Regions from separate parts of the Pseudomonas sp. ZY71 genome, predicted to be linked through region 2. Evidence: predicted binding sites of a transcription regulator. Region 2 holds the regulator's gene; each other region holds the start of a gene.
What was found. The regulator FliA, encoded in region 2, starts transcription of late flagellar genes. The targets are predictions, from matches to a motif close to CTAAAGTTTNNNNNNNNNNNGCCGNTAA.
Positions count from the first base shown of each region.

Region 1: a site for FliA is predicted at 2,613-2,640, ahead of VY732_RS00640 (methyl-accepting chemotaxis protein). Genes of this name have one in related genera too.
Region 3: a site for FliA is predicted at 4,657-4,684, ahead of VY732_RS22610 (methyl-accepting chemotaxis protein). Genes of this name have one in related genera too.
Region 4: a site for FliA is predicted at 3,919-3,946, ahead of VY732_RS23610 (flagellar protein MotY). Genes of this name have one in related genera too.

Region 1 covers NZ_CP144274.1:127,474-135,391, reverse strand. The annotation lists gene VY732_RS00645 (SRPBCC family protein) at 7-474, shown strand; gene VY732_RS00640 (methyl-accepting chemotaxis protein) at 617-2,497, opposite strand; gene VY732_RS00635 (sigma-70 family RNA polymerase sigma factor) at 2,802-3,302, shown strand; gene VY732_RS00630 (FecR family protein) at 3,302-4,303, shown strand; gene VY732_RS00625 (TonB-dependent siderophore receptor) at 4,390-6,894, shown strand; gene VY732_RS00620 (PepSY-associated TM helix domain-containing protein) at 6,973-7,918, shown strand, end outside.
Region 2 covers NZ_CP144274.1:1,812,453-1,820,370, reverse strand. The annotation lists gene VY732_RS08065 (chemotaxis protein CheA) at 1-2,007, opposite strand, end outside; gene VY732_RS08060 (protein phosphatase CheZ) at 2,062-2,850, opposite strand; gene VY732_RS08055 (chemotaxis response regulator CheY) at 2,869-3,240, opposite strand; gene fliA (RNA polymerase sigma factor FliA) at 3,407-4,147, opposite strand; gene fleN (flagellar synthesis regulator FleN) at 4,144-4,974, opposite strand; gene flhF (flagellar biosynthesis protein FlhF) at 5,091-6,431, opposite strand; gene flhA (flagellar biosynthesis protein FlhA) at 6,443-7,918, opposite strand, start outside.
Region 3 covers NZ_CP144274.1:5,091,929-5,099,846, reverse strand. The annotation lists gene VY732_RS22630 (SDR family NAD(P)-dependent oxidoreductase) at 1-494, opposite strand, end outside; gene VY732_RS22625 (LysR family transcriptional regulator) at 616-1,512, shown strand; gene VY732_RS22620 (inorganic phosphate transporter) at 1,637-3,250, opposite strand; gene VY732_RS22615 (transporter) at 3,499-4,521, opposite strand; gene VY732_RS22610 (methyl-accepting chemotaxis protein) at 4,799-6,421, shown strand; gene VY732_RS22605 (hypothetical protein) at 6,532-6,978, shown strand; gene VY732_RS22600 (PepSY domain-containing protein) at 7,412-7,717, opposite strand; gene VY732_RS22595 (glycerophosphodiester phosphodiesterase) at 7,879-7,918, opposite strand, start outside.
Region 4 covers NZ_CP144274.1:5,324,035-5,331,952, reverse strand. The annotation lists gene grxD (Grx4 family monothiol glutaredoxin) at 1-50, shown strand, start outside; gene bfr (bacterioferritin) at 244-717, opposite strand; gene VY732_RS23630 (bacterioferritin-associated ferredoxin) at 918-1,136, opposite strand; gene VY732_RS23625 (peroxiredoxin) at 1,451-2,053, shown strand; gene rnt (ribonuclease T) at 2,132-2,809, opposite strand; gene pyrC (dihydroorotase) at 2,806-3,852, opposite strand; gene VY732_RS23610 (flagellar protein MotY) at 4,013-4,924, shown strand; gene VY732_RS23605 (argininosuccinate synthase) at 5,054-6,271, shown strand; gene VY732_RS23600 (hypothetical protein) at 6,405-7,121, opposite strand; gene VY732_RS23595 (response regulator transcription factor) at 7,629-7,918, shown strand, end outside.

The sequences.
Region 1 (7,918 bases), 1.7 Mb from region 2:
AACACCATGAGCAATTTGCAACCGGATACGCTGATCCAAAACCCGCATGGCTGCCACGTTGTGTCGTCGGTGGAAGTGCCAGCGGACGCGACGCAAGTCTGGGCGGTGGTCGGCCACTTCGGCGGTTTCGACCGTTTCATTCCGGCGCTGTCGCACATCGAAACAATCGGCGAAGGTGTGTCCTCGCTGCGCAAGAAATGCTTCAAGGACGGCAACGTGGTGGTCGAGCAACTCAACTCCCGCGATGAGCAGGCGTGGAGCATGACCTGGACGACGATTTACAACACGCTGGGGGTGGCGAATCTGTGGGCGGCGATGAATGTGGAGTCGCTGGGCGCAGGTAAATCCCGGGCGACGTGGACGATCATTGCCGAGCCGGCTTCGGGCGGTAAAGAGGCGTTGCCGGGGTTCAAGGAGTTTGTGCAGGGGTTTGCGGATGATGCGATGGGGAATGTGCTGAGGCTGTTTGTTTAAGGCCTGAGTTTGACGGTGAGTTCTAGACCGCTATCGCGAGCAGGCTCACTCCTACAGTTGATCGGGTTCCTTCAGATGGAACCCGGTTAATTTGTAGGAGTGAGCCTGCTCGCGATGAACGATAACGCGGTCTGACTTGAGGTCAGATTTTGAAACTGTCGACCAATTGCTTCAGGCGGTTTGCCTGCTGCGACAACGCATCACAATCCTTCAGCGTTTCATTGAGGTTGGCCACGCTCTGCTGGTTCAGCAGGTTGATCTGGTTAACGTCGACGTTGAGGGTTTCCACCACGGCGGTCTGCTCTTCGGTCGCCGCGGCCACCGACTGGTTCATGCCGTCGATTTCACCAATGCGCTGAGTCACGCTGACCAGACGCAAACCGGCCTGGTTGGCCACTTCCACGCTCTGCTCGCTGGAGGCCTGACTGGCGTTCATGGTGGTCACCGCTTCGCGCGAACCGATCTGCAGCGAGGTGATCATCTTGTGGATCTCTTCCGCCGATTCCTGGGTGCGATGGGCGAGGTTACGCACCTCATCCGCCACCACCGCAAAACCACGTCCGGCTTCACCGGCACGCGCTGCTTCGATTGCGGCGTTGAGCGCCAACAGGTTGGTCTGCTGCGAAATGCCTTTGATCACATCGAGGATATGGCCGATGTTGTCGGTGCTGGCGTTCAGGGTTTCGATCTGCGTGCACGACAGGCTGATCTTCTGCGACAGCTCGGTCATCGCCAGGATCGTCTGCTCGACCACCTGACGACCATCATCGGCCTGCTCGCTGGCACCGCTGGCGTGTTGCGAAGCATCGGCGGCGTTGCGCGCAATTTCCTGGGTGGCGGCGCCCAGTTCGTTGATCGCCGCAGCCACGCTGTTGGTGCGCGCACTTTGCTCGTCGGAGCCGACGATCGAGGCGTTGGACGACGCCATCACCCGTTGCGACAAGTCATGCACATGACGGGTTGCCGAGGACACTTCGGAAATCGACGCGTGAATCCGTTCAACGAACTGGTTGAACGCGCTGCCCAATTCACCGAACTCGTCTTTGCTTTCCACAACCAGACGACGGGTCAGGTCGCCTTCGCCCTGAGCAATGTCCTGCATCGCACGGCCCATGGTGGTCAGCGGACGCATCAACACATTGATCAACAGGCTCAGCAGCAAGGCAATCGCGGCCACGGCGACAAACATCGCGATCAACGCCGAAGTGCGGAATTGACTGAGTGCGGCGTAGGCCTTGTCGCGATCGATCGACAGACCGATGTACCACTGCGCATTCGGCAGGTCGCTGACCGGAGTGAACGACAAAATGCGTTCCTGGCCGTTAAGCACGACGTTCTGGTTGCCCTTCTCGATGCGCACGCTGGTGTTCGGGTAAATGTCTTTCAGGTTTTTCATGACCTGGTCTTTGTCCGGGCTGACGATCACCTGACCGTCGGCGCTGACCAGGAACGCATGGCCGAGGCCACCGAAGTCCACCGAGTTGATGATCTTCACCAGGGTTTCCAGGCTCAGGTCACCACCGACCACACCGAGCAGCTCGCCGTTCTTTTTCACCGGCATGGCGATGGTCACTACCAGGCCACCGACAGCGGCCATGTACGGCGGGGTCAGCATGGTTTTGTCAGCCACAACGGCTTGCTTGTACCAAGGGCGCTGACGCGGGTCATAGCCGTCCGGCATCTTCGCGTCAGGTCGCTGGGTGAACACACCGTTGGCCTGGCCGACGTAGGTGAACTGGAAGTTCGAGGTGAACGCTGGTTGATCGACCAGGCCCGGGAAATCCGCGTCCTTGCCCTGATGGGCAACGTTCTGCGCGAGGTTTTCCAGCACCAGAATCCGCCCGCTCATCCAGTTCTGCACGCTGCTGGCGGTCAGATCACCGGCCTGCTGCACAGAGGACTGGAGGTTCTGGCGAATGGTGTTTCGCTGCAGATAGTCGTTGTAGAGGGTGAACAGCGCGAACGCCAGGACCACGACGCCCGAGGCGGCCAACAGGATTTTATGGCTGAACTTGAGATTCATTTCATGGGACTTCTTATGCGAAAAGTGGGGATGCGTTCTGGATGCAACATTCCATGTACAGCGCAGGCAGCGTTCTTCAGGCCGCTCTACTTTGGTGCACGCATGTCTCACCAGTCTGTCGGCACGTGTCGGAGAAATCTTAGGGCTGAGCGGGAAATGGATGACATTTCTGAAGGATTCCCGCCGAACGGCGTGCCAGAGCGTTCTCCCCGATGTTTTTCAGGGCTGATGTTCGGGTGGCTGTTGCAAATTTCGTAACCCTTGATGACAATGCGAGTAATTATCATTTGTGACGTTCGCGTTCATGTCCTCTCCTGAGTTTGCAGTACAGGCGCTTTACAGTAGTCATCACGGCTGGCTTAACGCGTGGTTGCGCGCCCGTTTGGGCAACGCGGCGGATGCGGCGGATCTAGCCCAGGATACTTTCGTACGCCTGTTGCAACGCACCGAACGCCTCGAACTCAAAGCACCTCGCGCCTTCCTGCGCACGATTGCGCGTGGGCTGGTGATCGATCACTGGCGCCGTGAGGAAATCGAACGGGCCTATCTCGAAACGATCGCCCATTTGCCTGAAGCAGAAACACCGAGTGCCGAAGCCCGGGCGCTGGTGATCGAACTGCTGGAAAGCATCGCGCGCATGCTTGAAGGACTGAAGCCAAAAGTGCGTCAGGCCTTTCTGCTGGCGCAGTGCGAAGGTTTGACCCACAAGCAGATCGCCGAGCAGATGGGACTGTCGTTGCGCTCAGTTGAACGCTACGTCGCCGATGCGCTGTATCACTGTTATGTGCTGCGGTACGAAAGCTGATGCCTGTGGATAATCTTTCTCTGAGCCGCCGCACCGAGCCGCAGCAACAGGTGGTCAAGCAGGCCATTCACTGGCTGTTGCGACTGCGCAACAATCACGGCAATCCGCGCCTGAATCGCCAGTGCGAACAGTGGCGCGCCGAACACCATGAGCACGAACTGGCCTGGCAACGGGTGCAGTCGCTGCAAGCCGAGTTGAGCAATAACCTGCGCGCGGTGCCCGGCGCGCAGGTGGCTTTCAACACCCTGGAAAACAGTGCTCAGGGTTTGGGCCGGCGACAGGCGTTGAAGCTATTGTCTGGCGCATTGCTGATGGGTTCCGCCGCCTGGCTGGCCAAGGACACTGCCGCGTGGCAGCAATGGAGTGCCGATTACGCCACCGCGACGGGCGAGCGGCGCGGCTTTCAGTTGCCGGACGGTACCCGGATCGAGTTGAACACTGCCAGCGCGGTGGATCTGGATTACACCGCGCAACAGCGCCTGATCAAACTGACTCGCGGCGAGATCATTGTCACGTGTGGTGGCTCCGACGAGGGCGCGCCGACTGATCGGCCGCTGCGGGTACAAAATCGTCACGGCACTTATGAGCCCGTCGATGCCCGATTCATCCTGCGTCAGGACAATGACTGCACGCGGCTCAGCGTCACCCATGGCCAGGTTGCCATCCACTCCGGCGGCACCTCGGTAGAAGCACTCGCCGGGCAGAGTTATCTGATCGACCATCACCAGGTCCGTCCGGCCCCGACGCTGGACATGGACGCTGGCGCCTGGGTCGATGGCTTGATCGTCACGCGCAATATGCGTCTGGGGGATTTCCTCAGCGAAGTCAGCCGTTATCGTCAGGGCTTTCTGAATTGCGCGTCGGAAGTGGCGGAGCTGCGTCTGTCCGGTGTATTCCGCCTGGAAGACACCGACAAACTGCTGGCGATTCTGCCGCAGACGTTGCCGGTGCAATTGCGCTATCGCACGCGTTGGTGGGTGACGCTGGAACGTGCGGTCTGAAATTTTTTGGCGGGTTTTTGCAGCAAGTCCGGCTTGGTCAGTAAGCACTTCAACTCAGCCTTCGCGACTGCCTACGGAAACCTACAATGACTGTCCGCGCCACCTGTAAGAACTCTCTGAATTTCAATACCGAATCTGGCCTATTGCGCCACGCCGTTCGAGCGGCGCTGTTTTCGACTGCATTAAGTGTTGGTGTGATGCCTGCTATAAGCATGGCGGCGACTCCCGCTGGCGGTGAAGTCAGCCATCGCTACAATGTGGCTGCAGGCCCTCTCGGTGAGGCGCTGAATCAGTTTGCCCGTCAGGCTGGCATCACGTTGTCGATGACCCCGCAGCAAACTCAAGGACGGCAATCGCCGGGCGTACAGGGTGAATATTCGACCGATCAGGCGTTGAGCCATTTGCTCGGTGGCTCCGGTTTGGAAGCGGTTAGTCAGGACGGCAGCAGTTACATCCTGCGCCCATTGGCTGAGACCGAAGTACTGGCCCTGCCGACCACCGACATCAAAGGCTTCGCCCTCGGCAACGCATTGGGCAGCATGGATGGCTACAACGCCACTCACAGCCAGATCGCCACCAAGACCAGTACCGCGTTGCTGGAAACTTCGCAAAGCGTGTCTGTGGTCACTCGCGAGCAAATGGACGATCAGGGTTCGCAGACTGTCTCGCAAGCGATGCGCTACACCCCGGGCGTACTGACCAATCCGTACGGCGCGACTCATCGCTATGACTACGTGGCAATGCGCGGCTTCAACGACGGCTCGGTGGACAACATCTACCTCGACGGCCTCAAGTCGATGGGCGACAGCGGTACTTACAGCACCATGCAAGTCGACCCATATTTCCTGGAGCGCGTGGACATTCTCAAGGGACCATCGTCGGTACTGTACGGTCGCAGTTCGCCAGGTGGTCTGGTGGCGCTGACCAGCAAGAAACCGCTGTACGAGGCTTACCATCAGGTTCAAGCGACGGTCGGCACGCAAGGTCAGCGCGGGGTCGGTTTTGACTTCAGCGGTCCGGTCGATGACGACAAGCGTATCGCCTTTCGTCTGACCGGGTTAACGGATCAGTCCGACACGCAATTCGACCACAACAAGGAAAAACGCTTCGCCCTTGCACCCACGCTGAGTATCGATTTCAGTGAAGACACCTCGCTGACGCTGCAGGCTTATCTGCAACACGATCCAGATGGCGGTTACCACGGCGGTGTACCGGCCGACGGCACCATTCATCAGCGCAACGGCAACCGTATCTCGCCACACTTCTTCGAAGGTGAGCCGGGCGTCGATGGTTACTCGCGTGATCAGCAATCGTTCGGTTATCAATTCGAACATCGCTTCAACGATGTCTTCACCGCGCGACAGAACTTTCGTTATCTCGATTCCAAAGTGAACATGGATCAGGTCTACGCCTACGGCTGGACCTCGCCGAGCAGCAACGAACTTAACCGCTATTACACCGGCGGGGACGAGCGCCTGCATGCGTTTATCGTCGACAACATGCTCCAGGCTGAATTTTTCACCGGCGCAACCAAACACACGGTGCTGATGGGCGCGGATTATCAGCGGCGTAAAACCGTGGTCGACTGGACCAGTGGCGGACTCGCGCCGATCAATGCGTTCAATCCGGTGTACGGCAATTCGGCGATCGACATGTATGGCGAGACCAGTTACCTGCGCCGTCTGGAACAGACCGGGGTTTACCTGCAAGACCTGATCGAGATGGACAAGTGGCGTTTCTCGCTGGGTCTGCGCCAGGACTGGGTCGAGACGTCGGACGAAAACCGTATCGCTGAGGCCGGACGTCCGGTTGGCACAGAGATCAATGATCGCCGCACCAAACTCACCGGCCGTGCCGGCGCGCTGTACCTGTTCGATAATGGTTTGGCGCCCTACATCAGCTACTCCGAATCGTTTAACCCTAACTCCTACGCCGACAGCGCCGGTAACCCGCTGGCTCCTACCGACGGAACACAATGGGAAGTCGGCTTGAAGTATCAGCCACCGGGTACTGACAACCTGTTCACCGCGTCGCTGTTCCGCATCGATCAGGAAAACCTGGCAACCAAACTGCCGCAGGAAAACTTCTACCGCGCGGTCGGCGCTGTGCGCTCGCAAGGCCTGGAACTGGAAGCGCACATGCAACTGACAGACAACCTCAAAGTGCTCGGCAGCTACACTTTCACCGATATCGAATACTCGAAGTCGATGGTCAGCACCTTGAGCACACCGACCGAAGTGATCGAGAACAAGGGTAACTCGCCAACGCAGGCGCCGCGGCATATGGCGTCGTTGTGGGCTGACTACAAATTCGACAGCGCCGCGCTCGATGGCCTGCGCCTGGGTGGCGGTGTGCGATATGTCGGTTATAGCTGGGCTGATGCGGAAAACACCCTGAAGGTACCTTCCTACACATTATTCGATGCCTCGATTGGTTATGACTTGAGCAAGATCGGCTTGAAGGGCGTCGATGTGCGTCTGAACGCGAACAACCTGACCAATGAGTCCTACGTCGCCTCCTGTGCGAGCCTGAACTTCTGCTACATGGGTGAAGAGCGCAACGTCGCGGCGACGGTCAGCTACCAGTTCTAAGCCTTTTGTCCTGTGCATAAAAAAGCCAGCCCCTGATGGCTCAGGGGCTGGCTTTGTCGTTTCTGTGGGGAAACTCTCATGCGTGCGTTTTTGGTGTTGTTGCATCGTTATATCGGCTTGGCCACGGCGGTTTTTTTGTTGCTGGCCGGGGTTACGGGAAGCATTCTGGCGTTCAATCATGAGCTGGATGAATGGTTGAATCCGCAGTTTTATGCCGCGTCTGCAGTGGGTGAGCGACTGCCGCCCGGTGAATTGGTTGATGCCGTGCAGAGTACCCATCCAAAGTTGCAGGTCTGGTACATGGAGTACCCGAATGAGACTGGCCACACCGCGTTGCTTGCGATGGTCCCGCGTAACGATCCGGGAACCGGCCAGCCATTCGCTGAGCGTAATCAGGTGTTCTATCTGGATCCGGTGAATGCTGAGCAAAAGGGCCAGAGGTATTGGGGCGAGTGCTGTTTTCAACGGGAGAATTTTGTCCCGTTCATTCTTGAGTTCCACTACAACCTGACGTTGCCGGGTAATTGGGGATTGTTGTTGATGGGCCTGGTTGCCATTGCCTGGGTGATCGATTGCTTCGTTGCGCTGTGGCTGACATTGCCGAGAGGAAAGCCATTCTGGAAGAAGTGGTCGACGGCCTGGAAGGTCAAGGGTGGGCATGCCTACCGGCTGAACTTCGATCTGCATCGTGCGGGGGGATTGTGGCTGTGGCTGTTGTTGCTGCCGATCGCCGTCAGCAGCGTAGCGATGAACTTACCGAGCCAGGTGTTCAAGCCTGCGGTGTCGCTGTTTTCACCGATCGAGCCGAGCGTCTATGAGGCTCGGGGGCGAATGCCTGTTGGTGATCTTGGGGTGACGCAGTTGAGTTACCAGCAAGCGTACGAAAGGGCACTACAGGAGGGGAAAAGGTTAGGACTGACTGCAGCGATCGGGGAGTTGTATTACAGCTTTGAGTACAACTTCTACGGCGCAGGATTTGGGCAGCACGACACTGAAGCCCATGGCAAATCCTGGTTGTTCTTTC
Region 2 (7,918 bases):
GTAGAACAATGGCAGCGCCTTGTCCCGCACGATCACCACTTCCTGACCGTCGACGACGTTGGTGGTCGACAGGTCGAGGTGGAAGATTTCGTTGACGTTGACCAACGGGAACGCAAACGCCTGATTGCCGAGCATGACCATCAGGGTTGGCATGATCGCGAGGGTCAGCGGCACCTTGATGACGATCTTCGAGCCCTGGCCCTTGGTCGAGTAGATGTTGATCGAACCGTTGAGCTGGGAAATCTTGGTCTTCACCACGTCCATGCCGACACCGCGTCCGGACACGTCGGAGATCTCGGTCTTGGTCGAGAAACCCGGGGCGAAAATCAGGTTGTAGCACTCGGTATCGCTGAGGCGATCGGCCGCGTCCTTGTCCATCACGCCGCGTTTTACCGCGATGGCGCGCAGGACATTCGGGTCCATGCCTTTGCCGTCATCGGAAATCGACAGCAGGATATGGTCGCCCTCTTGCTCGGCCGCCAGTACCACGCGACCGCCACGGGCCTTGCCCGACGCTTCGCGTTCTTCCGGCGACTCGATGCCGTGGTCGACGGCGTTGCGCACCAAGTGGACCAGTGGGTCGGCCAGGGCCTCGACAAGGTTTTTGTCGAGGTCGGTTTCTTCACCCACCAGTTCCAGGTTGATTTCTTTCTTGAGCTGACGCGCCAGATCTCGAACCAGACGCGGGAAGCGCCCGAAGACCTTCTTGATCGGCTGCATCCGCGTCTTCATGACGGCGGTCTGCAAGTCAGCCGTGACCACGTCGAGGTTCGACACGGCCTTTTGCATGGCTTCATCGCCGCTGTTCAGGCCCAGGCGCACCAGACGGTTACGCACCAGCACCAACTCGCCGACCATGTTCATGATTTCGTCGAGACGTGCCGTGTCGACGCGCACGGTGGTTTCGGCTTCGCTCGCCGGTTTTTCCGGTGGCGGTGTCGCCGACGCACGGGCCGGAGCCGGTGCAGCAGCGGCAGCCGGTTTTGGCGCTTCGGCTTTTGGCTCAGGCTTGGCGGCAGGCTTGGGCGCTGCAGCAGCGGCCGGTGCCTTGGCAGCCGGTGTAGCGACGGTCGAAGCACTGCCAGCAGCGGCGGTGCCGACTTCGGTGAACTTGCCTTTGCCGTGCAATTCGTCGAGCAGCGATTCGAACTCGTGATCGCTGATCAGGTCGCTGCCGGCAGCGGCGGCCGCTGGAGCAGCCGGCGCAGGTGCCGACGCAATCGCCGACTCCAGCGCATCCACGGCAAAGTTGCCCTTGCCATGCAATTGATCGAGCAGGGCTTCGAATTCGTCGTCGGTGATGTCAGAGCTGTCGCCCTTGGCCGGAGCCGCAGGGGCTGCCGCCGCTGGCGCAACCGCGTCCACCGCGAACTGGCCCTTGCCGTGCAGTTGATCGAGCAACGACTCGAACTCGGCATCGGTGATTTCATCGCTCGCTGCTTCAGCGGCCGTTTGCGCAGGCGCAGCAGCGGCCGGGGCTTCAGCTTCAGCCTTGACGGCGTTCAGCGAATCCAGCAGTTGCTCAAATTCGTTATCGGTGATGTCGCCCGAGTCGCCTTCGACGACCAGTTCTTCGATCATCTCGGCCACTGGCGAAGCCGGGGCCGCGTCCGCCGATTGCGGTTCGGCCAGACGCGCCAGGGCGGCCAGCAGTTCCGGGGTGGCAGCGGTGATCGGAGCACGCTCACGAACCTCAGTGAACATGCTGTTCACCGCGTCCAGTGCTTCGAGGACAACGTCCATCAGTTCTGCATCAACGCGACGCTCACCCTTGCGCAGGATGTCGAACACGTTTTCGGCGATGTGACAGCACTCCACCAGCTCATTGAGCTGAAGGAAGCCGGCGCCCCCTTTTACAGTGTGGAAACCGCGAAAAATTGCGTTGAGCAGATCTGCGTCATCCGGACGGCTTTCCAGCTCGACCAGTTGTTCGGACAGTTGCTCAAGAATCTCGCCGGCCTCAACCAGGAAATCCTGAAGGATCTCTTCATCGGCGCCGAAGCTCATTAATGGGGTGCTCCTACAGGTCTAAAAACCCAAAAAACCTAAAATTCCAAAACACTAGAACCCGAGGCTGGATAACAAATCGTCCACATCGTCCTGACCGGACACAACGTCTTCTCGTTTATCGGCATGAATCTGCGGACCTTCACCCTGCGAGAGATGTTTTTGTGGATCTTTTTCTGCAAGCATCGCGGCGCGGTCATGTTCGATGCCCGCAAAGCGGTCGACCTGACTGGCCATGAGCACGAGTTTGAGCAAATTGCTTTCGACTTCGGTGACCAGTTGGGTCACACGCTTGATCACCTGACCGGTCAGGTCCTGGTAATCCTGGGCCAGCAGGATGTCGTTGAGATTGCTCGACACCGCACGGTTGTCCGTGCTGCTGCGTGACAGAAAACCGTCGACCCGGCGCGCCAGTTCACGGAACTCTTCAGCTCCGACCTCGCGACGCATGAAGCGCCCCCAATCGGCGCTCAAAGTCTGGGCTTCGTCAGCCAGACCATTGACCACCGGCGTGGCGCTTTCCACCAGATCCATGGTGCGGTTGGCCGCGGCCTCTGTCAGCTTGACCACATAGCCCAGGCGTTCGGTGGCGTCGGTGATTTGCGACACTTCCTCGGCCTGTGGCATGTTCGGGTCGATCTGGAAGTTGACGATCGCACTGTGCAGTTCACGTGTGAGCTTGCCGACTTCCTGGTACAGGCCACGGTCACGGGTCTGATTGAGCTCATGGATCAGTTGCACAGCGTCGCCGAACCTGCCTTTTTCAAGGCTTTCGACCAGTTCGACCGCGTGTTTTTTCAGGGTCGACTCGAAATCGCCCTGTGAAGATTCGTTATGCTCCATAGCTCCCCCGCGCGTTCATCAGCCGATGCGTTCGAAAATCTTCTCGATTTTGTCTTTCAACGCCTGAGCCGTGAAAGGTTTGACTACGTAGCCGTTTACACCGGCCTGAGCGGCTTCAATGATCTGCTCGCGCTTGGCTTCTGCAGTCACCATCAGCACTGGCAGGTGCTTGAGTTTTTCATCGGCACGCACGTGGCGCAGCAGGTCGATACCGGTCATGCCCGGCATGTTCCAGTCCGTTACCAGAAAGTCGATGCTGCCGCTGTTGAGCACTGGAATGGCAGTCACGCCATCGTCAGCCTCGACGGTGTTGGTGAACCCAAGATCACGCAGCAGGTTCTTGATGATCCGCCGCATCGTTGAGAAGTCATCAACGATGAGGATTTTCATGTCTTTGTTCAATTCGACCTCCAAGCAGTCTTAAACGCGCCCAGCACCTGGACGCGCCACTTCAATCAATCGGCGCAGCACTCGAAGACTGTCTGGAGCACAACAGAGCAAGACCGGTGCCGTTCATCACCGCACCAGCCTCGTTCGCAGTGTCCCCACACTGCCTTCAGCGCGCTCGCCACTCCCCCAAACGCCCCCGCAAACGGGCCGCGCACTGGCTGTGTAACTGGCTGACCCGCGATTCACTGACGCCAAGGACTTCACCGATCTCCTTGAGGTTCAGCTCTTCGTCGTAGTACAGCGCCAACACCAGTCGCTCACGCTCCGGCAAATTGGCAATCGCGTCCGCCAACGCCGCCTGGAAACGTTCATCTTCCAGATCGCGTGACGGCTCAAGATGAGCACTCGCGCCATCCTCGTGCAGCCCTTCGTGTTCGCCGTCCTGCAACAGATCGTCGAAACTGAACAGGCGGCTGCCCAAGGTGTCATTCAAAATCCCGTAGTAATCGTCGAGACTCAATTGGAGTTCGGCCGCAACCTCGTGATCTTTAGCATCACGGCCGGTTTTAGCTTCAATTGAGCGAATTGCGTCACTGACCATACGGGTATTGCGGTGAACCGAGCGTGGCGCCCAGTCCCCTTTGCGCACTTCGTCGAGCATCGCGCCGCGGATTCGGATGCCCGCGTACGTTTCGAAACTGGCGCCTTTGCTGGCGTCATATTTGGTCGAGACTTCGAGCAGGCCGATCATTCCGGCCTGGATCAGGTCTTCGACCTGCACACTCGCCGGCAAACGTGCCAGCAAGTGATAGGCAATGCGTTTGACCAGTGGCGCGTAACGCTCGATCAGTTCGTACTGCGCGTCACGTGCCGACTTCTTGTAGTAGTTCATACCGCTTGCGGTCATAGCACGGGCCCTGCCGTTTGCTGCACGAGGCGCTCGACGAAAAACTCAAGGTGGCCACGCGGGTTGGCGGGCAGCGGCCAGGTGTCGACCTTCTGCGCGATCGCCTTGAACGCCAGCGCGCACTTGGAACGCGGGAAGGCTTCATACACAGCACGCTGCTTCTGCACCGCTTTACGCACGCTTTCGTCGTAAGGCACGGCGCCGACGTATTGTAGGGCCACGTCAAGGAAGCGATCCGTGACCTTGGTCAACTTGGCGAACAGGTTGCGCCCTTCCTGCGGGCTCTGCGCCATGTTGGCCAGCACGCGGAAGCGGTTCATGCCGTAATCGCGGTTGAGCAACTTGATCAGCGCGTAGGCGTCGGTAATGGAAGTAGGCTCATCGCAGACCACCAGCAACACTTCTTGCGCGGCGCGTACAAAACTGACTACCGAGTCACCAATACCCGCAGCGGTGTCGATCACCAGCACGTCGAGATTGTCGCCGATGTCGCTGAACGCCTGAATCAGACCGGCATGTTGCGCCGGGCTCAGGTGCACCATGCTTTGCGTGCCGGACGCGGCCGGGACGATGCGGATGCCACCGGGGCCTTGCAACAGCACGTCGCGCAATTCGCAACGGCCTTCGATCACGTCGGCCAGTGTGCGTTTAGGGGTCAGACCCAACAAAACGTCGACGTTCGCCAGTCCCAGATCGGCGTCCAGCAGCATGACCCGACGGCCAAGCTCTGCCAGCGCCAGCGACAAGTTCACTGACACGTTAGTCTTGCCGACGCCACCTTTGCCGCCGGTCACCGCGATCACCTGTACGGGATGCATGCTGCCCATGTTATTTCTTTACCTTGTCTTGCATAGACGGAGGCCACATTACTGGCTGCGCGTTCACAACCGGAACAATGCATGGCAGACCATCGATGTAGGTACAAAAACTGTTCATGAATACCTCAGCCTACCTGCTTGGTCGGGCTGTGATAGATATCAGCGAACATGTCAGCCATGGCTTCTTCGCTGGGTTCTTCCTGCATTTGCACGCTGACGGCGCGGCTGACCAGTTGATGACGGCGCGGCAGATGCAAATCATCCGGAATCCGTGGGCCATCGGTCAGGTACGCGACCGGCAATTCATGACTGATCGCCAGGCTCAACACTTCGCCAAGGCTGGCCGTTTCATCCAGTTTAGTCAGGATGCAGCCGGCTAGCCCGCAACGCTTGTAACTGTGATAAGCGGCGGTTAGAACCTGTTTCTGGCTGGTGGTTGCCAAGACCAGATAATTTTTTGAACGAATGCCACGCCCGGCCAGACTTTCCAGCTGCATGCGCAGCGCAGGATCACTGGCTTGCAGGCCGGCAGTATCGATCAATACCACGCGTTTGCGCAGCAGTGGATCCAGCGCCTGCACCAGCGATTGGCCCGGATCGACGTGAGTCACTGGCACATTGAGAATGCGGCCCAGCGTCTTCAGTTGTTCCTGAGCGCCGATACGGAAACTGTCCATGCTCACCAGCGCGACATTCTGCGCGCCGTATTTCAGCACATAACGCGCTGCCAGCTTGGCGAGCGTAGTGGTCTTGCCCATGCCGGCAGGGCCGACCATGGCAATCACACCGCCCTCTTCCAGCGGCTCGACTTCCGGTACGGCAATCATCCGCGCCAAGTGCGCCAGCAGCATGCGCCAGGCCTGACGCGGCTCTTCGATATCAGTAATCATCGCCAGCAGATCGCGCGACAACGGGCCGGACAGACCGATACGTTGCAGACGGCGATAAAGATTGGCTTGCGCCGGACGGCTGCCTTGCAGCTGATTCCAGGCCAGGGTGCCGAGCTGAACTTCCATCAGCTCGCGCAGGCTGTTCAATTCAAAGCGCATCGAATCCAGTGCACGCGGATCAACGCCGCCGGAAGACTGCGCCGGCGCCGGGGCCGGACGCGCCGGTGCGGCGTAAGTCGGCTCGCTCAGCGGTTCGGCAGCGGTCAGCGGCAGGCCAGCCGTCAACGGCAGCCCGGCGAAGATCTGGCGATTGCTATTGCCATCAGCTTCGCCACGCAGGCTCAACTCGGCCTGAGCGGTGACGATGCGCGACTGGGTCTTGCGCAGCTCGTCTTCGAGTTCCATGTTCGGAACCCGTGGCGCCAGGGCCGACAATTTGTAATCCAGTGCCGCCGTCAGCTCGACACCGCCGGCAATGCGGCGATTGCCAATGATGGCGGCATCAGCGCCCAGCTCATCACGAACCAGCTTCATGGCCTGACGCATATCGGCGGCAAAGAAACGCTTAACTTGCATAAACCACTACCTCAGCCGTTGGGCCCTACTGTCGCAACGATGGTCACTTGCTTGTTGTCCGGTATTTCCTGGTAGGCCAGCACATGCAATCCAGGGACTGCGAGGCGGCCAAAGCGCGAGAGCATCGCGCGGATCGGGCCAGCGACCAAAAGGATCACTGGCTGACCTTGCATTTCCTGACGCTGCGCCGCTTCGATCAGCGAACGCTGCAGCTTCTCGGCCATGCTTGGCTCCAGCAGAACGCCCTCTTCCGAGCCTTGTCCTGCCTTCTGCAGACTATTGAGCAATATTTGTTCCAACCTTGGTTCCAAGGTGATCACAGGCAGCTCGGACTCAGTGCCTACAATGCTTTGGACGATGGCGCGCGATACGCCAACCCGCACCGCAGCCACCAACGCGGCGGTATCTTGACTCTTCGCGGCGTTGTTGGCGATGGCTTCGGCAATGCTGCGGATATCGCGCACCGGTACGTGTTCGGCGAGCAACGCTTGCAGCACTTTGAGCAACTGCGACAACGAGACCACGCCCGGCACCAGCTCTTCAGCCAGTTTCGGCGAGCTTTTGGCCAGCAATTGCATGAGTTGCTGCACTTCTTCGTGGCCAATCAGCTCGCTGGAGTGCTTGTACAGAATCTGGTTCAAGTGCGTGGCGACCACGGTGCTGGCATCGACCACGGTGTAACCGAGCGATTGTGCCTGCGCACGCTGGCTGATTTCGATCCACACCGCCTCCAGGCCGAAAGCCGGATCTTTGGCGTTGATACCGTTGAGCGTGCCGTAGACCTGGCCCGGGTTGATCGCCAGTTCGCGATCCGGGTAGATCTCGGCTTCGGCGAGGATCACCCCCATCAGGGTCAGGCGATAAGCGCTCGGCGCCAGATCGAGGTTGTCGCGGATGTGCACGGTCGGCATGAGGAAGCCGAGATCCTGCGAGAGCTTCTTGCGCACGCCCTTGATCCGCGCCAGCAATTGCCCGCCCTGGTTGCGATCCACCAGCGGAATCAGGCGATAACCGACTTCCAGACCGATCATGTCGATCGGCGTCACGTCGTCCCAGCCCAGCTCCTTGGTTTCCATGGCGCGGGCCGGCGACGGCAGCAATTCCTGCTGGCGCTTGACCTCTTCCAGCGCCACGACCTTGGCCACGTTCTGCTTCTTCCAGAACAGGTACGCGCCGCCAGCGGCCAGCGCAGCCATGCTCAGGAACGAGAAGTGCGGCATGCCCGGCACCAGGCCCATCACCGCCATCAGACCGGCCGCCACCGCCAGCGCTTTCGGCGAGGCGAACATCTGGCGATTGATCTGCTTGCCCATGTCTTCCGAACCGGAAGCACGGGTCACCATGATCGCTGCCGCTGTCGATAACAACAGTGATGGCAATTGCGCCACTAAACCGTCACCGATGGTCAGCAAGGCGTAAACCCGACCGGCATCGCCGAAGCTCATGTTGTGCTGGAAGATACCCACGGCCATGCCGCCGATGAGGTT
Region 3 (7,918 bases), 3.3 Mb from region 2:
TCCATCGCGCCTTTCATCGCCGCGTAAGCGCCGTAACCCGGCAGGCTGAAACGGGTCAGGCCGCTGGAAATATTGATGATGCGTCCGCCGTCGTTAATCAGTGGCAGCAACTGCTGAGTCAGAAAGAACGGCCCTTTCAGCTGGATATTCATCAGCAAATCGAACTGCTCCGGCGTGGTTTCGGCGAACAGTGCATGAACACCGATCCCGGCATTGTTGATCAGGAAATCAAAACGCTGACGGTCGAAAGTCTGCTGCAACGACTGCTCAACGTGTTTAGCGAAATCGGCAAAGCTTTCGCTGCGGCCAACATCGAGTTGCAGCATCACGGCTTTGCCGCCAAGTGCTTGCACTTCGGCAACCAGCGCCTGCGCCTCTTCAGCACGGCTGTGGTAAGTGCCGATGATGTCGATGCCCTGAGCGGCGAGGTGCAGGGCGGCGTTCTTGCCCAGGCCACGGCTGGCGCCAGTGATCAATGCGATTTTGCGATTCATGGAGGCTTCCTCGATTGCAGTGAGTGGTGATGGGACTCAGTTTATTTATCCGCCGTGAGGTGATAAACAGAGTGAAACCGGAATCACTGATCGGCTCAGCCGAACAATCGACAGGTGACTAATGAACAAACTGGAACTGCTGCGCACCTTCGTGCGGGTCAGCGAACTGTCGAGTTTTACCCTCGCCGGGGAAAATCTCGGTCTCCCGCGATCGACCGTTTCCGAGCATGTGCAAGCGCTCGAAGCGTTACTCGGCACGCGCCTGCTGCAACGCACCACGCGCAAGGTGCAGGCGACGCAGGACGGACTGGTGCTGTACGAACGCAGCAAGGATCTGCTCTCGCACATGGACGAGATCGAAGGCTTGTTCCGCCAGGACGAGGCTTCGCTGACCGGGCGCATTCGGGTCGATCTGCCGAACATTCTCGCGCGGCGTCTGATCATGCCGCGCCTGCCGCAATTCATGGATCGGCACCCGAATCTGGAGCTGGAAATCAGCAGCACCGATCGCCGCGTGGATCTGCTCAGCGAAGGCTTTGATTGCGTGGTGAGGATTGGCGCGCAACCGGATCAATCGGTGGTCGCGCGGCACCTCGGTGACTTCCCCATGGTCAATTGCGCCAGTCCCGCGTACCTCGCGCGCTACGGCGTGCCGCAGACACTGGAAGATCTGGCGCAGCATCGGCTGGTGCATTACGTTGGCGTGCTCGGTTCGCGTTCGGAAGGGTTTGTGTACGAGGAGGGCGGCCAGGTGAAACGCTTGCCGATGGCTGGCAGCATTACGGTCAACAGCACTGACGCTTACGAGTCGGCGTGCCTCGGCGGCTTCGGTCTGACTCAGGTGCCGCGTACCGGCATGCAGCCGCATCTGGACAACGGCGAACTGGTGACGGTGCTACCGCAATTCACCGCGCCGGCGATGGGCATTTCATTGTTGTATGCGCGACAGCGGCATTTGCCGTTACGGGTGCGGGTGTTTATGGACTGGCTGGGCGATCTGATCCGCTCCGCGCTCTAAACCTGAACACCGGTCAAAACTGTAGGAGTGAGCCTGCTCGCGATAGCGGTGGGTCAGTTTAATCAATGTTGACTGATACACCGCTATCGCGAGCAGGCTCACTCCTACAGGGGATCTTCGTCCGTCAGAAGATCTGGGTGAAAAGCCAGTACAGGCTGCCTGACAGCAGGATCGCCGCCGGCAGGGTCAGCACCCACGCCATCAACAGATTGCGGATGGTCTTCATCTGCAACCCGCCACCGTTGGCGACCATGGTCCCGGCCACACCCGAGGACAACACATGCGTGGTCGACACCGGTAAACCAAACATGTCCGCCGCACCAATCGTCAGCATGGCCACGGTTTCCGCCGAGGCGCCCTGCGCATAGGTCAGGTGGGTCTTGCCGATCTTCTCGCCGACCGTCACCACAATCCGCTTCCAGCCGACCATGGTGCCCAACCCCAGCGCGATGGCCACGGCGATCTTCACCCACAGCGGAATAAACCGCGTGGCGTTGTCGATCTGTTGCTTGAACAGTTGCAGTTTGCCGCTGGTGTCGGCGTCGAAATTGCCGACCTTGTTTTTGTCCATCAGGCGAATGCTTTCGCTGGCCAGGTACATGTCATTGCGCACGTTGCCCATGGCTTCAGCCGGGACTTTCGCCAGCGAACCGTAACCTTTGACTTCCTCACCAATGTGCCCGGTGAGGGCGGCGAGGGCGGGGATCAGTTGTGGCGTGGCGTCCTTGCTGCGCACGTAATCGGAGAGCACCGCACGCGGATCGGCCGGCGTCGGCAGCGGCGCACTTTTCACCAGCGCTTGCTGGGTGACTTGCGCCACGGCGGCGAACTGCAGCGATTGTTCTTCTGGCATCGTACGGTTGAGTGCGTAGGCCATCGGCAGCGTGCCGACCAGAATCAACATGATCAGGCCCATGCCTTTCTGCCCGTCGTTGGAGCCGTGAGCGAAGGACACGCCGGTGCAGGTCAGAATCAGCAAACCGCGAATCCACCACGGCGGTGGGGTATTTCCCTCCGGTGCCTTGTACAGCGAACGATTTTTTACGAAGGCGCGCAGCGCCAGCAGCAATAGTGCCGCACAACCGAAACCCACCAGTGGCGACAGCAGCAAGGCGTAACCGATCTTGGTTGCCTGTGCCCAGTCGACACCGCTGGTGCCGTCGCGGCCGTGCATCAAGGCATTGGCCACACCGACACCGATGATCGAACCGATCAGCGTGTGCGAAGACGACGCCGGCAAACCCAGCCACCAGGTGCCGAGGTTCCACAGGATCGCCGCGATCAGCAGAGCAAAGATCATCGAGAAACCAGCGGACGAACCGACCTGCAGAATCAACTCCACCGGCAGCAACGCGATAATGCCGAACGCCACCGCACCGCTCGAAAGCAGCACGCCGAGAAAGTTGAAGAACCCCGACCAGACCACCGCGACATTGGGTGGCAGCGAGTGGGTGTAGATCACCGTCGCCACGGCGTTGGCGGTGTCGTGGAAACCGTTGACGAACTCAAAGCCCAGCGCAATCAACAGCGCCACACCGAGCAGCAGAAACGGCGTCCACGTGGTGACCACCGTGCCGAGTTCGTGCATGTCGTGCATCAGGCTGTAGGCGGTGAACAGCATTCCCATCGCCAGCACGGCGAAAAAGATCACGTAGGTGAATGGGCCGGTTTTCTTGTCGAGGGCAGGCCTGCCGCTGGCGGCGGAGGCGGGGCTGGCGGTCAGGGAGGGAGTAGCCATGAGCGGACAATCCTGAGCGAGGGAAGGAATGTCGCCCATGATCGTTGCAGAATGTTACAGAGAGACTGCGCCATGTCAGTGTTTGCTTTATTAGTCCGACCATTGATCTAAACAACGACGAAGATCCCCTGTGGGAGCGAGCCTGCTCGCGAAAACGGTGTGTCATTCAACATGATGGCGTCTGACACTCAGTCTTCGCGAGCAGGCTCGCTCCCACAGAGGATCTGCGGTGGTAGTGCATTCCGCGGTCAGTAATCGCCTCTTTTACGAAACGCCCAACGCCCGGCAATCACGGTAAACGTCGCCACCAGTGCGACCAATATCCAGAACCCCTCCGGATCCTGCGACAACGGCACGCCACCCACATTCATCCCGAAAAAACCGGCAATGATGTTGATCGGCAACGCGAGCACAGTCACCACCGTCAGAGTAAACAGCGTGCGGTTGCTCTGCTCGTTGAGGTTGGCGGCGATCTCTTCCTGGAGCAGTTTGATCCGCTCGCCGAGGGCAGTGAGGTCGTTGATGATCAGCGCAAACTCCTCGGTGGATTTGCGTAGTTCCTTGACGTCCTCCTTCTGCAACCACGGCGGCGGCCGGTTGAGCAGACGCAGCAACGAACCCGGTTCCAGCGCCAGCAGCCGTTGCAGGCGCACCAGCACGCGGCGGTTGGCACCGAGTTCAGCGCGGTTGGTCGACAACCGCGAGGAAAGCAATTCGTCCTCGACCTGATCGACGCTCAGGCTGGTTTTGCGCACGATCTGCGTCAGCACTTCGCCCTGATCGCGTAGCAGGTGCACGAGCAATTCCGAGGGCGAACGAAAGCGTTCGCCGGCCTTCACCGATGAGCGCAATTTGTCCACCGAGTGCAACGGTTGCAGGCGCGCGCTGACGATCAGTTTGCTGCGCACACAAACCCACAGCGTCGACACATCCGAAGAAACCATGCTGCTGAGGTTGAACACCACATCGTTGACCACCGCCAGCAATGCCGAGTCGACATGCTCGATGCGCGTCGAACGCGAGCCTTCGTGCAGCGCCTCGAAAAACTCTTCGGGCAATTGCAGATGACTTTTCATCCAGCGTTCGCACGCCGCATGCGCCAGATTGAGGTGCAGCCAGAGGAATTCGCCCGTGTCGTTGTCGTCCTGCAAACAGCGCAACGCTGTCGCCGAGTCGACTTCGCGACCCCGTTCGCCGGGCAGGAAACGAAAGCCATAGAGCAGGCCAAACAGATCAGGATCGCGATGGCTGATATCGAGGCTGTGGTTCATGAAGGCTCGCTGCGAGGAGGGTGCGTCGGTCGCGCAAATGGCAGGTTCACTGAGCCGCATCATCGCAATGTCACATGACATTTATATGACAGCAAAGTGACGTCAAATCAGCGACTTACCGGCGGTCGGATTTTCTTCAAGAAGCGCTCTGGCGCGCCGATCACAGGTGCGTTAGGTTGCGCGCCATTGGCCATGAGCCAAGGCTCGCCGACATGGATGTCCGGCACAATTTCACGCCTTACCGGGCGTGCCTCATTCTTGTCCTGAGTATCTTTCGATGCTGCAAAAATCCCTGAGAGCGCAAATTCTCGCCCTGCTGAGCGGCAGCCTGCTGGCGGTGCTGTTGATTGCGCTGGCGTGTTTTCATTTCCTCTCCAACGGCGTGCAAAGCTACAGCCAATTGATCGCCGGTCCCCTGCACACCTCGCAACTGATCGACGAAGCCAATCTGCAATTCAAGGTGCAGGTGCAGGAGTGGAAAAACGTCCTGCTGCGCGGCAAACAACCGGCGGATCTGGCCAAGTACTGGGGCCAGTTCGAAGACCGGCAGCGCGATGTACAGAACATCCTTGGTGAACTGGCCGGGCAGAAAGGCATTGAGCCCAGTCTGAAATCGCGCATCGAACGCCTGCGCGACGAACACCGTCAACTGGGTAGCGCTTATCAGAGGGGACGCGATGCCTACGTGGCTGCCGGTGGTGATCCGACGGCGGGTGACGCGGCGGTCAAAGGCGTTGACCGTGCCGCCAGTGATCAGATGAGCGAACTGGTCGCTGAGTTGCGCAAGCAGGGTAGTGCACAGTCGGCGCTGATCAGTGCCGAGGCCGATCGCACCGTGTGGCTGGGGCTGCTGGTGATGCTCGCATCGGGTCTGCTGATCGGCTTGTTGAGCCTGTGGCTGGTCAACCGCAACCTGGTCGAGCCGATCCGCAAACTCATCGATTACGTCACCCAATTGAGCCGCGGCAAACTGGCCGAACGTGTGGTCAGCGACCGTCAGGATGAACTGGGCAACCTCGCCGCTGCGGCCAATACCCTGCGCGATTTCCTCGCCGACACCTTCACCCGTTTGCAGCGCAGCGCCAGTGATCTGGACAGCGCCAGCGGTGAGTTGAATGCGATCGCCACGACCATGGCCGGCGGCACCAACGAGCAGTTCAACCGCACCGATCAAGTGGCCACGGCGATGAACGAAATGTCCGCCACCGCCCAAGAAGTGGCGCGTCACGCTGCCGATGCCGCGCGTGCTGCGGACGATGCCGACCAGTCTGCCCAGCAGGGTGAGAAGGTCATGCAGAGCACCATTCACTCGATCACCCAGATGCGCGGTGAAATCGCCAACACCGCCACGGTGATTCGTCGTCTGGAAGCCGACAGCGGCCGCATTGGCAAAGTGCTGGAAGTGATTCGTGGCATCGCCGAACAGACCAACCTGCTGGCGCTCAATGCTGCGATCGAAGCGGCGCGGGCCGGCGAGGCCGGGCGTGGTTTTGCGGTGGTCGCCGATGAAGTGCGTAACCTCGCGCAGCGTACGGCTGAGTCGATCATCGAGATCAACCAGATCATTCAGAGCGTGCAGACCGGTGCGGTGGACGCCGCACAAGCCATCGACAGCGGCCAGACGCGCAGCGATGAAAGTGTCGAGCAAGTGACCCAGGCTGGCGCGATGCTGGAGCGCATCACCCACGCCGTGGAAGCGATCCGCGACATGAACCGTCAGATCGCTACTGCTGCCGAAGAGCAGACCTCGGTGGCCGAGGACATCTCGCGCAACCTCACCGAGATCACTTCGATCGCCAGCACCAACCTCGACAACGTCCAGCGCACCGAAAGCGCCAGCCAGAACCTGCATGGTCTGTCCGGGCAACTGAACGAAGTCACCGCGCGCCTGAGCGCCTGACGCCATCGACTGTGTACCGGTTCGGATACCGAGTCGGTACACAGTCGATCTCAATTACCTGCGGCCGTGGTCGATGACCGGTTATCTATAACCGGCATTGGAGCCTTTCCATGGTCAGCATCACTTCTGTTTCGATCAATCAGACCGTCAGCGCACCGACCAGCAAAACGTCGATCAGTGACGTTGGTGACGACACGTCTACCTCAGCAACCGCCAGCACGGGTGCGACTGCCGATACCGGTAAAGTCGCTGCCGGTGGTGGGGCCGCTCCGGTGGGTGACAGCAGCTCCAGCAGCAGCGAAGAATCGGATTCGGTGAAGGAACTGCGCAAGCAGATTGCCGAGTTGCAGAAGCAATTGCAGGAAGAACAGCAGGCGTTGCAAGCGGCGCAGGCGAAGCAGGAAAGTTCTAATGCCAAAGCCGCCGAAGTAGCCGCCGCACAAGCGCAGATCACAGCCACCTCGGCCTCCCTGTCCACCGCCACCGCCTCGCTGTTGCAGGCGTTGCAGGATTCCGACTCGAGCACTTCCGGCTCGCTGGTCAGCACCTCGGCGTGATGCCCTTTCCCCTCACCCTAGCCCTCTCCCAAGGGAGAGGGAACTGACCGTGGTGACTATTTGAGGTACGCCGACCTGAAATATCGAGGCGCACTCAGGCCTTTGTTGTTTACTTGTCGGCTGCAAGATTGCGAGTCGAACTCAGGCCTTGAATAGCCCGCGGTCTGCCCCCTTTCCCCTCACCCTAGCCCTCTCCCGGAGGGAGAGGGGACTGACCGTGGTGATTATTTGAGGTACGCCGACCTGAAATATCGAGTCGAACTCAGGTCTTGAATAACCCCCCGATCGGCTCCCTTTCCCCCTCGCCCCCTTGGGGGAGAGGGCTGGGGTGAGGGGGAGAAAATCTCACTGACAACACATCAACAAAGCCAAACACCAGACACAAAAAAGCCGCACGATCTTTCAATCGTGCGGCTTTCGCTTGTGCGCGGTATCAGTGGTCTTGCTTGTTGCTCAGCACTTTGCCGGTGGTGGCGTCGAAGTCGACATCCCATTCAGTGCCATCGGCCAAACGCAGCTCAACTTCATACTCATAACCATTGAAGTGGTTATCCAGGTCAGTGTCAGTAATAGTCGCACCCGGATGCAGTTTCAGCGCTTCGGCGTTCATTGACTCCAGCGACTTGATCTTGCCCGACTTAACCAGTTCAGGAATCTGGTCAACGCGAACATCCGCCTGGGCCAGGCCAGCGGTAAGAGTCAGGGCAGCGGCGGTAAACAGGGCAGTCAAAGTTTTCATGGGTTCATTCCTTGGTTGATTCGTTTAAGTGGCCTCAGGTTAACCAGCGCAACTTAACTCACCCTTAAAACCCCGCACCCAAACAAAACGGGCAAGCCATGCACCTGCACAGAACCTGTGGGAGCGTGGCTTGCCCGCGATGAAGGCGCCTCGATTTCAGATCAGAAACCGTTGTTCTTCAACACCTGATCAACACTGCCG
Region 4 (7,918 bases), 3.2 Mb from region 2:
CCATCAAGTCGGCTGTTGAAGCGGCTGCTGCGAACAAGTCCGAAGCCTGATCCGGCTTTTGTGGGAGCGAGCCTGCTCGCGAATGCTTTCTGCCGCTGACGACGTTCTCGGCTGACATGATGCTATCGCCAGCACGCTGGCTCCCACAGGGTTTCAGCATTGACTGAAATCCGGGCAATAAAAAGCCCCGCGCCTCGAAAGAGGGCGGGGCTTTTTAGTGTCTGGAGTTTAGCGGGCGCTAACTTACTCTTCGCCCATCTGCGATTGCAGATAGTTCTCAAGACCGACTTTATCGATCAGACCCAGCTGGGTTTCCAGCCAGTCGATATGTTCTTCTTCGGATTCGAGAATGTCTTCAAGCAGTTCACGGCTACCGAAGTCACCGACAGTTTCGCAATGTGCGATCGCGGTCTTCAGGTCAGCGTGACCGGTCTTCTCGATACGCAGGTCGCACTCCAGCATTTCCTTGGTGTGCTCGCCGATGTGCAGCTTGCCCAGGTCCTGCACGTTCGGCAGGCCTTCGAGGAACAGGATGCGCTTGATCAGCTTGTCCGCGTGTTTCATCTCGTCGATGGATTCTTTGTATTCGTGCTTGCCGAGCTTGTTCAGACCCCAATCTTCATACATGCGCGCATGCAGGAAGTACTGATTGATCGCGACCAGCTCATTGGCAAGGATCTTGTTGAGATGCTGGATGACTGTAATGTCGCCTTTCATGATCGGAGTCCTGCCCTGTATTCGCTGTATATACGGCAGAGTTTGAGCTTCGTACTTATAAGTGTCAAACCTAAGTTATTGAATAATATATGAAAATTAATCGGAATAAGAATGTTTGTGTTCCGCGTCTGGACGCTAAGCAATTGATTTTCAGGCATAAAAAAACCGGACATAAGTCCGGTTCTTTGAAATGGGGGGAGTTACGCGGCAGTAAATTCTACCGGATAAGGGATCGCGGCCTGGGCAGTTTGCAGCTTGGTCAGGGTTTCGCGGACCACTTCCTTGGCAAGGCAGGCACATTTGCCGCATTGGCTGGCGACGCCGGTGGCCTGGCGGACTTCTTTATAGCTGCAGCAACCTTCATAGATCGCTTCGCGGATCTGTCCGTCGGTGACGCCAGTGCAGAGACAAACATACATAAGTGAGAACCGTCGCTGGTTGTGACTCAATTGCGATGGATCTTAATGTTAACGAGAATGATTGTCAAAGTGCTTTCGGAACGCTTCAGCTGATTAATAGCCATGACTGACGAACGGTATTTGCTGGCGATTTGCCTGGCCCCGTAAATGCAGCGCCGTTCTGCGCCTGCTTTAAAAAACCGTTAAGGACAGGCCAAATTCGCAGTGTATGATGGTCGGCCCTTGCGAAGGGGGTTCGTGTCACAGGGCTGTTGCCTGAGGGTGGCAGGCTGGCGCGGACCCTGAACTTCAAGTTTTTACACCAGGAGATATCAATGAGCGTACTCGTAGGCAAACAAGCCCCTGACTTCACCGTCCCGGCCGTACTCGGCAATGGCGAGATCGTTGACAGCTTCACCCTGTCCTCGGCCATCAAAGGCAAATACGGCCTGGTGTTCTTCTACCCACTGGACTTCACCTTCGTCTGCCCGTCCGAGCTGATCGCTCTGGACAACCGCATGGCCGACTTCAAGGCACGCAACGTTGAAGTGATCGCTGTGTCGATCGACTCGCACTTCACTCACAACGCATGGCGCAACACTCCAGTGAACAATGGCGGCATCGGTCAGGTGAAATACACCATGGCTGCCGACATGAAACACGACATCGCCAAAGCCTACGACGTCGAGTCCGAAGGCGGCGTGGCTTTCCGTGGCGCATTCCTGATCGACGACAAAGGCGTGGTTCGTTCGCAGATCATCAACGACCTGCCGCTGGGCCGTAACATGGAAGAGCTGATCCGTCTGGTCGACGCTCTGCAATTCCACGAAGAGCACGGCGAAGTCTGCCCTGCCAACTGGAAAAAAGGCGACAAAGGCATGAACGCTTCGCCAGAAGGCGTTGCTGCTTACCTGACCGAGAACGCTGCGGCCCTGTAAGGCGCAACGTCGAGGTACAAAAAAACCGGCCCACGTGGCCGGTTTTTTTATGCGCGGGATTTACCCGACGACCATCAATCAGTCGTCGAAGTCTTCCCAGCCGCCCATCTGTTTCCAGCGGTTGACGATGCCGCAGAACAGCTCAGCGGTTTTCTCGGTGTCGTAACGTGCCGAGTGCGCCTCACGGCCATCGAAATCGATGTCGGCAGCCTGGCAGGCTTTCGCCAGTACGGTTTGACCGTAGGCCAGACCGGCCAGCGTCGCGGTGTCGAAGCTGGAGAATGGGTGGAACGGGTTGCGCTTCATGTCCAGACGCGCAACGGCCGCGTTGAGGAAGCCAAGGTCGAAGCTGCTGTTGTGACCAACCAGAATCGCGCGCTTGCAGCCGTTGGCCTTCAGCGCCTTGCGGATGCCACGGAAAATGTCGGTCAGCGCAGTTTCTTCGCTGACCGCCATGCGTAGTGGGTGATCGAGCTTGATCCCGGTGAACTCCAGCGCCGCTGCTTCGATGTTGGCGCCTTCGAACGGCTCAACACGGAAGAAGTAGGTGTGGTCCGGGTAAACAAAACCCTTTTCATCCATGGCGATGGTGGTCGCAGCAATCTCCAGCAACGCATCGGTGGCCGAGTTGAAGCCACCGGTTTCTACGTCAACGACAACCGGCAGGTAGCCGCGAAAGCGTGCTGCCATCGGGTGACGGGAACTGCCACCGCCACTTTGACCGTCCAGTTCGTCGTCGAAATGGTCTTCACTCACGCGTGTTCCTCCAGCAGGCGCCAGCGCAGTTTTTCACCGGCGCGCAGCGGGATAACGGTCAGCTCGCCAAACGGCAGGCTGGTCGGGGCGGTCCATTCTTCACGAACCAGGGTGATGCGATCGGTGTTTGCCGGCAGGCCGTAGAAACGGGGGCCGTTGAGGCTGGCGAAGGCTTCGAGCTTGTCCAGCGCGTTACGCTGTTCGAAGGCTTCGGCATACATCTCGATGGCGGCGTACGCGGTGTAGCAACCGGCGCAGCCACAAGCGGCTTCTTTGGCGTGCTGGGCGTGCGGTGCCGAATCGGTGCCGAGGAAGAACTTCGCACTGCCACTGGTGGCGGCGTCGAGCAGGGCTTCCTGGTGCGTATTGCGCTTGAGGATCGGCAGGCAATAGAAGTGCGGCCGAATCCCGCCCACCAGCATGTGATTGCGGTTGTAGAGCAGGTGATGCGCGGTGATGGTCGCGCCAACGTTGGCCGAAGCCTCGTTGACGAACTGCACGGCGTCGGCGGTGGTGATGTGTTCGAACACCACTTTCAGCGTCGGAAAACGCTCGACCACGCGGCGCATGTGCTCATCGATGAAAATCTTTTCGCGGTCGAACACATCGACGTCGCCACGGGTGACTTCACCGTGGATCAACAGCGGCATGCCGACTTCGGCCATGGCTTCGATTGCCGGCAGAATCTTGTCGATGCTGGTCACGCCGGAATCGGAGTTGGTGGTCGCGCCGGCCGGGTACAGCTTGGCGGCATAGACAAAACCACTGGCCTTGGCTTCACGAATTTCTTCGGGCTGGGTGCGGTCGGTGAGGTACAGCACCATCAGCGGCTCAAAGCGACTGCCGGCCGGGCGGGCAGCGAGAATCCGCTGGCGATAGCCGTCGGCTTCAGCGGCGTTGCGCACCGGAGGTACCAGGTTGGGCATGATGATCGCGCGGCCGAAAGTGCGCGCAACATCGGCAACGGTATTGGTCAACACGGCACCATCGCGAAGATGAATGTGCCAGTCGTCGGGACGCAGCAGGGTCAGGCGGTCGGACATGAGGGGATTCCAGGCGGGTCAAACTGAGGCGAATGCTACCGGAAAAGACTCTTGCAGGCACTCGCTATCAAGTTTTGCGGGAAGCTTCCGATATCCCGTAGGTATGCCGTAAACATAGTGTGAATCGGTCTTTGTGTTTCAGAAGCCAATGGAGCCTCCCGTGCGCCAGCGTTATTTAGCCTTGCTCAGTGTGTTTGCCAGCCTTCCCGCGATGGCGCTCACGTACCAGACCCGTCTGGAGAACATTGAGTGGACGGTCGCCGGCGACAAGTTCGAATGTCGTCTGACCCAGCCGATCACCGATTTCGGCTCGGGCGAGTTCGTGCGCAAGGCGGGCGAGCAGGCGATCTTCCGTCTGAACGCCTACAACGCCATGCTTGGCGGTGGTTCGGCAACGTTGCTGGCGGCGGCTGCGCCTTGGCAGCCGGGGCGTGGTGACATCAATCTGGGCAGCGTCCGGCTTGGCAGCGGCAACGTGCTGTTCAGCAGTTCGCAGTCGCAGGCCGGTGGTCTGATCAGCGGTCTGCTGGACGGGCGCAGCCCGGTTGTACGTCGCGCGTCTGGCGATGGCCGTGTCTCGGAAGTGCGTTTATTGCCGGTGAAATTCAGCAAGGCGTTTAACGACTATCAGACCTGTGTGGCGAAATTGCTGCCGCAGAATTTCGACCAGATCAAGCAGTCGCAGATCGGCTTCCCCGGCGAGGGCGTTGATCTGGACGCCGCCGCCAAGGCCAAGCTGCAAGTGATGCTCGAATTCATGAAGGCCGATCCAACGGTCAATCACATCGAGCTCGATGGCCACTCGGACAACAGCGGCAATCGCCTGACCAACCGTGAACTGTCGCGCCGCCGAGCGCTGGCAGTGGTCGACTTCTTCAAGGCCAACGGCATTCAGGAATCGCAGATCACCGTACGCTTCCATGGCGAGCAATATCCGATCGTGCCGAACACCAATGCGGCCAATCGTGCGAAGAACCGTCGGGTCAATGTAAAACTGGCGCGCGTGGCGCCGACCAGCCCCGCACCTGCGCCTCAAGCGAGTACACCAGCCAGCACTGCAGCAACTTCCTGACCCGCCGGTCATCGTCGCGCTCTCGACAGATTCTGTCGCTTTGTCGTCTTAAGCTGTCGCGCCTCTGTAAATTATCGCGTTTGAGCGGTAGACTCCTCGGCTTTCCGTAGAACCCCGTGGAGTGATGGCATGGCGGACGTAAACAAGGTCGTTCTGGCGTATTCCGGCGGCCTGGACACTTCGGTGATCCTCAAGTGGCTGCAGGATACTTATAACTGTGAAGTGGTGACCTTCACCGCCGATCTCGGTCAAGGCGAAGAGGTCGAGCCGGCCCGCGCCAAGGCCCAGGCCATGGGCGTCAAAGAAATCTACATCGACGATCTGCGCGAAGAATTCGTGCGTGATTTCGTGTACCCGATGTTCCGCGCCAACACCGTTTACGAGGGCGAGTACCTGCTGGGTACTTCCATCGCACGTCCGCTGATCGCCAAACGTCTGATCGAAATCGCCAACGAAACCGGCGCTGACGCCATTTCCCATGGCGCCACCGGCAAGGGCAACGACCAGGTGCGTTTCGAACTGGGTGCCTACGCACTCAAGCCAGGCGTAAAAGTCATTGCACCTTGGCGCGAGTGGGACCTGCTGTCCCGCGAGAAGCTGATGGACTACGCCGAAAAGCACGCGATCCCGATCGAGCGTCACGGCAAGAAGAAGTCCCCGTACTCGATGGACGCCAACCTGCTGCACATCTCCTATGAAGGCGGCGTGCTGGAAGACACCTGGACCGAGCACGAAGAAGACATGTGGAAATGGACCGTCTCCCCGGAGAACGCTCCTGATAAACCACAGTATCTGGAACTGACCTACCGTAACGGCGATATCGTTGCGCTGGACGGCGTCGAAATGACTCCGGCCACCGTGCTGGCAACGCTGAACAAGATCGGTGGCGCTCACGGTATCGGCCGTCTCGACATCGTTGAAAACCGTTACGTCGGCATGAAGTCCCGTGGTTGCTACGAAACCCCGGGCGGCACCATCATGCTGCGCGCTCACCGCGCCATCGAGTCGATCACCCTGGACCGCGAAGTCGCTCACCTGAAAGACGAGCTGATGCCGAAATACGCCAGCCTGATCTACACCGGTTACTGGTGGAGCCCTGAGCGTCTGATGCTGCAACAGATGATCGATGCTTCGCAGGTCAACGTGAACGGTGTCGTTCGCCTGAAGCTGTACAAAGGCAACGTGATCGTCACTGGCCGCAAGTCCGACGACTCGCTGTTCGATGCCAACATCGCGACCTTCGAAGAAGACGGCGGTGCTTACAACCAGGCCGACGCGGCGGGCTTCATCAAGCTCAACGCGCTGCGCATGCGCATTGCGGCCAACAAGGGTCGCAAGCTGTTCTAAGCGTTGCAGACTGACGCGCAATGAAAAGGGCGGCCTTGTCATCGAGACAAGGTCGCCCTTTTTGCATCATTCTTTGCCTATCTCTGATCGAGCCGTGCTCCTGGTCTTCGCGTTCGTGGCTACGACTCATCTTTCATGCCCGTCCCAGCAGCGTCACCGCTTGTGAGCACAGGTTATAAACAATACAAAGCGTTTTGCCTGAGCCTTTTTTAACCTGCTTGATGTGCAGCAGCGCATTTTTCGTCAGTAAAACGTCCGACACATGATTGGAAAGAAACACCACCACACGGACAGTTTTCCTGTCGAGGTTTCGGATATTTTCCAGAATCGTGGCTAATTCTTTTGACGCGTCGACATCTCGCGCATCAATGAGATGCAGGTTGCTGATCCACGCGGGCAACTGGATGTTGTGCTGAACAATCAGACTCGACTTGGTGTTGGTCCCCCCAGGTGGATCGGGCGCGGTGTGCACTGTGCACGAGACTTTGCATTCCACTGTGGCTGACTCGTTGGGCACGATACAACTTGATAGTTCAAATGTACCTTGCGTGGATGACTGCTGAGTCGAAGTGTTTCGTTTGCTCTCGCGGTCATTGTTGTCGATTGTTTTTAGAAAGCTCTTGTCTTTGCCGAAGTCTGATGGCGAATAGAGAGAGCGGTAGTTAAAGTTTAAAGTAATAAAAAACAGAAATAGCAGATAGAATGGAAAGCTGATCAGAAACCACACGTAAATCTCTCTGTCTTTGTTGTCGAGAAAAGGCAGGGAAACTGCGGCTGATGTTTCCGAAATGGCTGCAAATATGGCAATTACTGTCATTGGGTTAGTGATCTTGTTTTTTATTTTCAGCATGTTTGTACTCTTGTGTCTGGTCTTTCTCATGGTTAATGGTTTGTGTTGGTTGAGAAGTGGGTAGTTGGTTTTCAGGTATTTATATTTATAGTAAAAGTATTGGGTCGGGTATAAATATCTTGTTTCAAGTGTTTATATTCTGCTCGCTGTTATCGAGTCCGTGTGTCTGCTATTGCGTTATGTTTGCGGTTTGTAATAAATCTCGTCTGCCGGGCGCAAGCTCAAGGGGAGCGAGGCCGTTTTGGCCAGTGCAGGTCAGCGGCGAGTCACCAACTCGATGTCGTCAGTCGTAGTCTGTAACAAGTTGGAAGAGAACTATTGCTTTGGATGGAGGAGGGAATAACGTCGGATTTTTAGGAGGGTAGCGATTTTTTGTAGGATTAATCCGCGATCGCTGTAGGGGATGTCTCTCGATGCAAGTGCATGATAACCCCGGCATGCCATAGAGCAAGTGACTGGGCTATTGTGCGTGTTCTAAAAATTCGAACAGCGAAACTGGACTTGCCCATGAATAAAGTGCTGATCGTGGATGATCACCCTGTCATTCGTCTTGCGGTACGTATGCTGATGGAACGTCATGGCTACGAAGTCATCGCAGAAACTGATAACGGTGTGGATGCGTTACAACTTGCTCGCGAACAAATGCCGGATATTGTCATTCTGGATATAGGAATACCAAAACTTGATGGTCTGGAAGTTATTGCACGCCTGACGTCGACGGCGATGCCTATTAAAGTACTGGTGTTGACTTCCCAGGCGCCTGGGCACTTTTCAATGCGCTGCATGCAGTCGGGGGC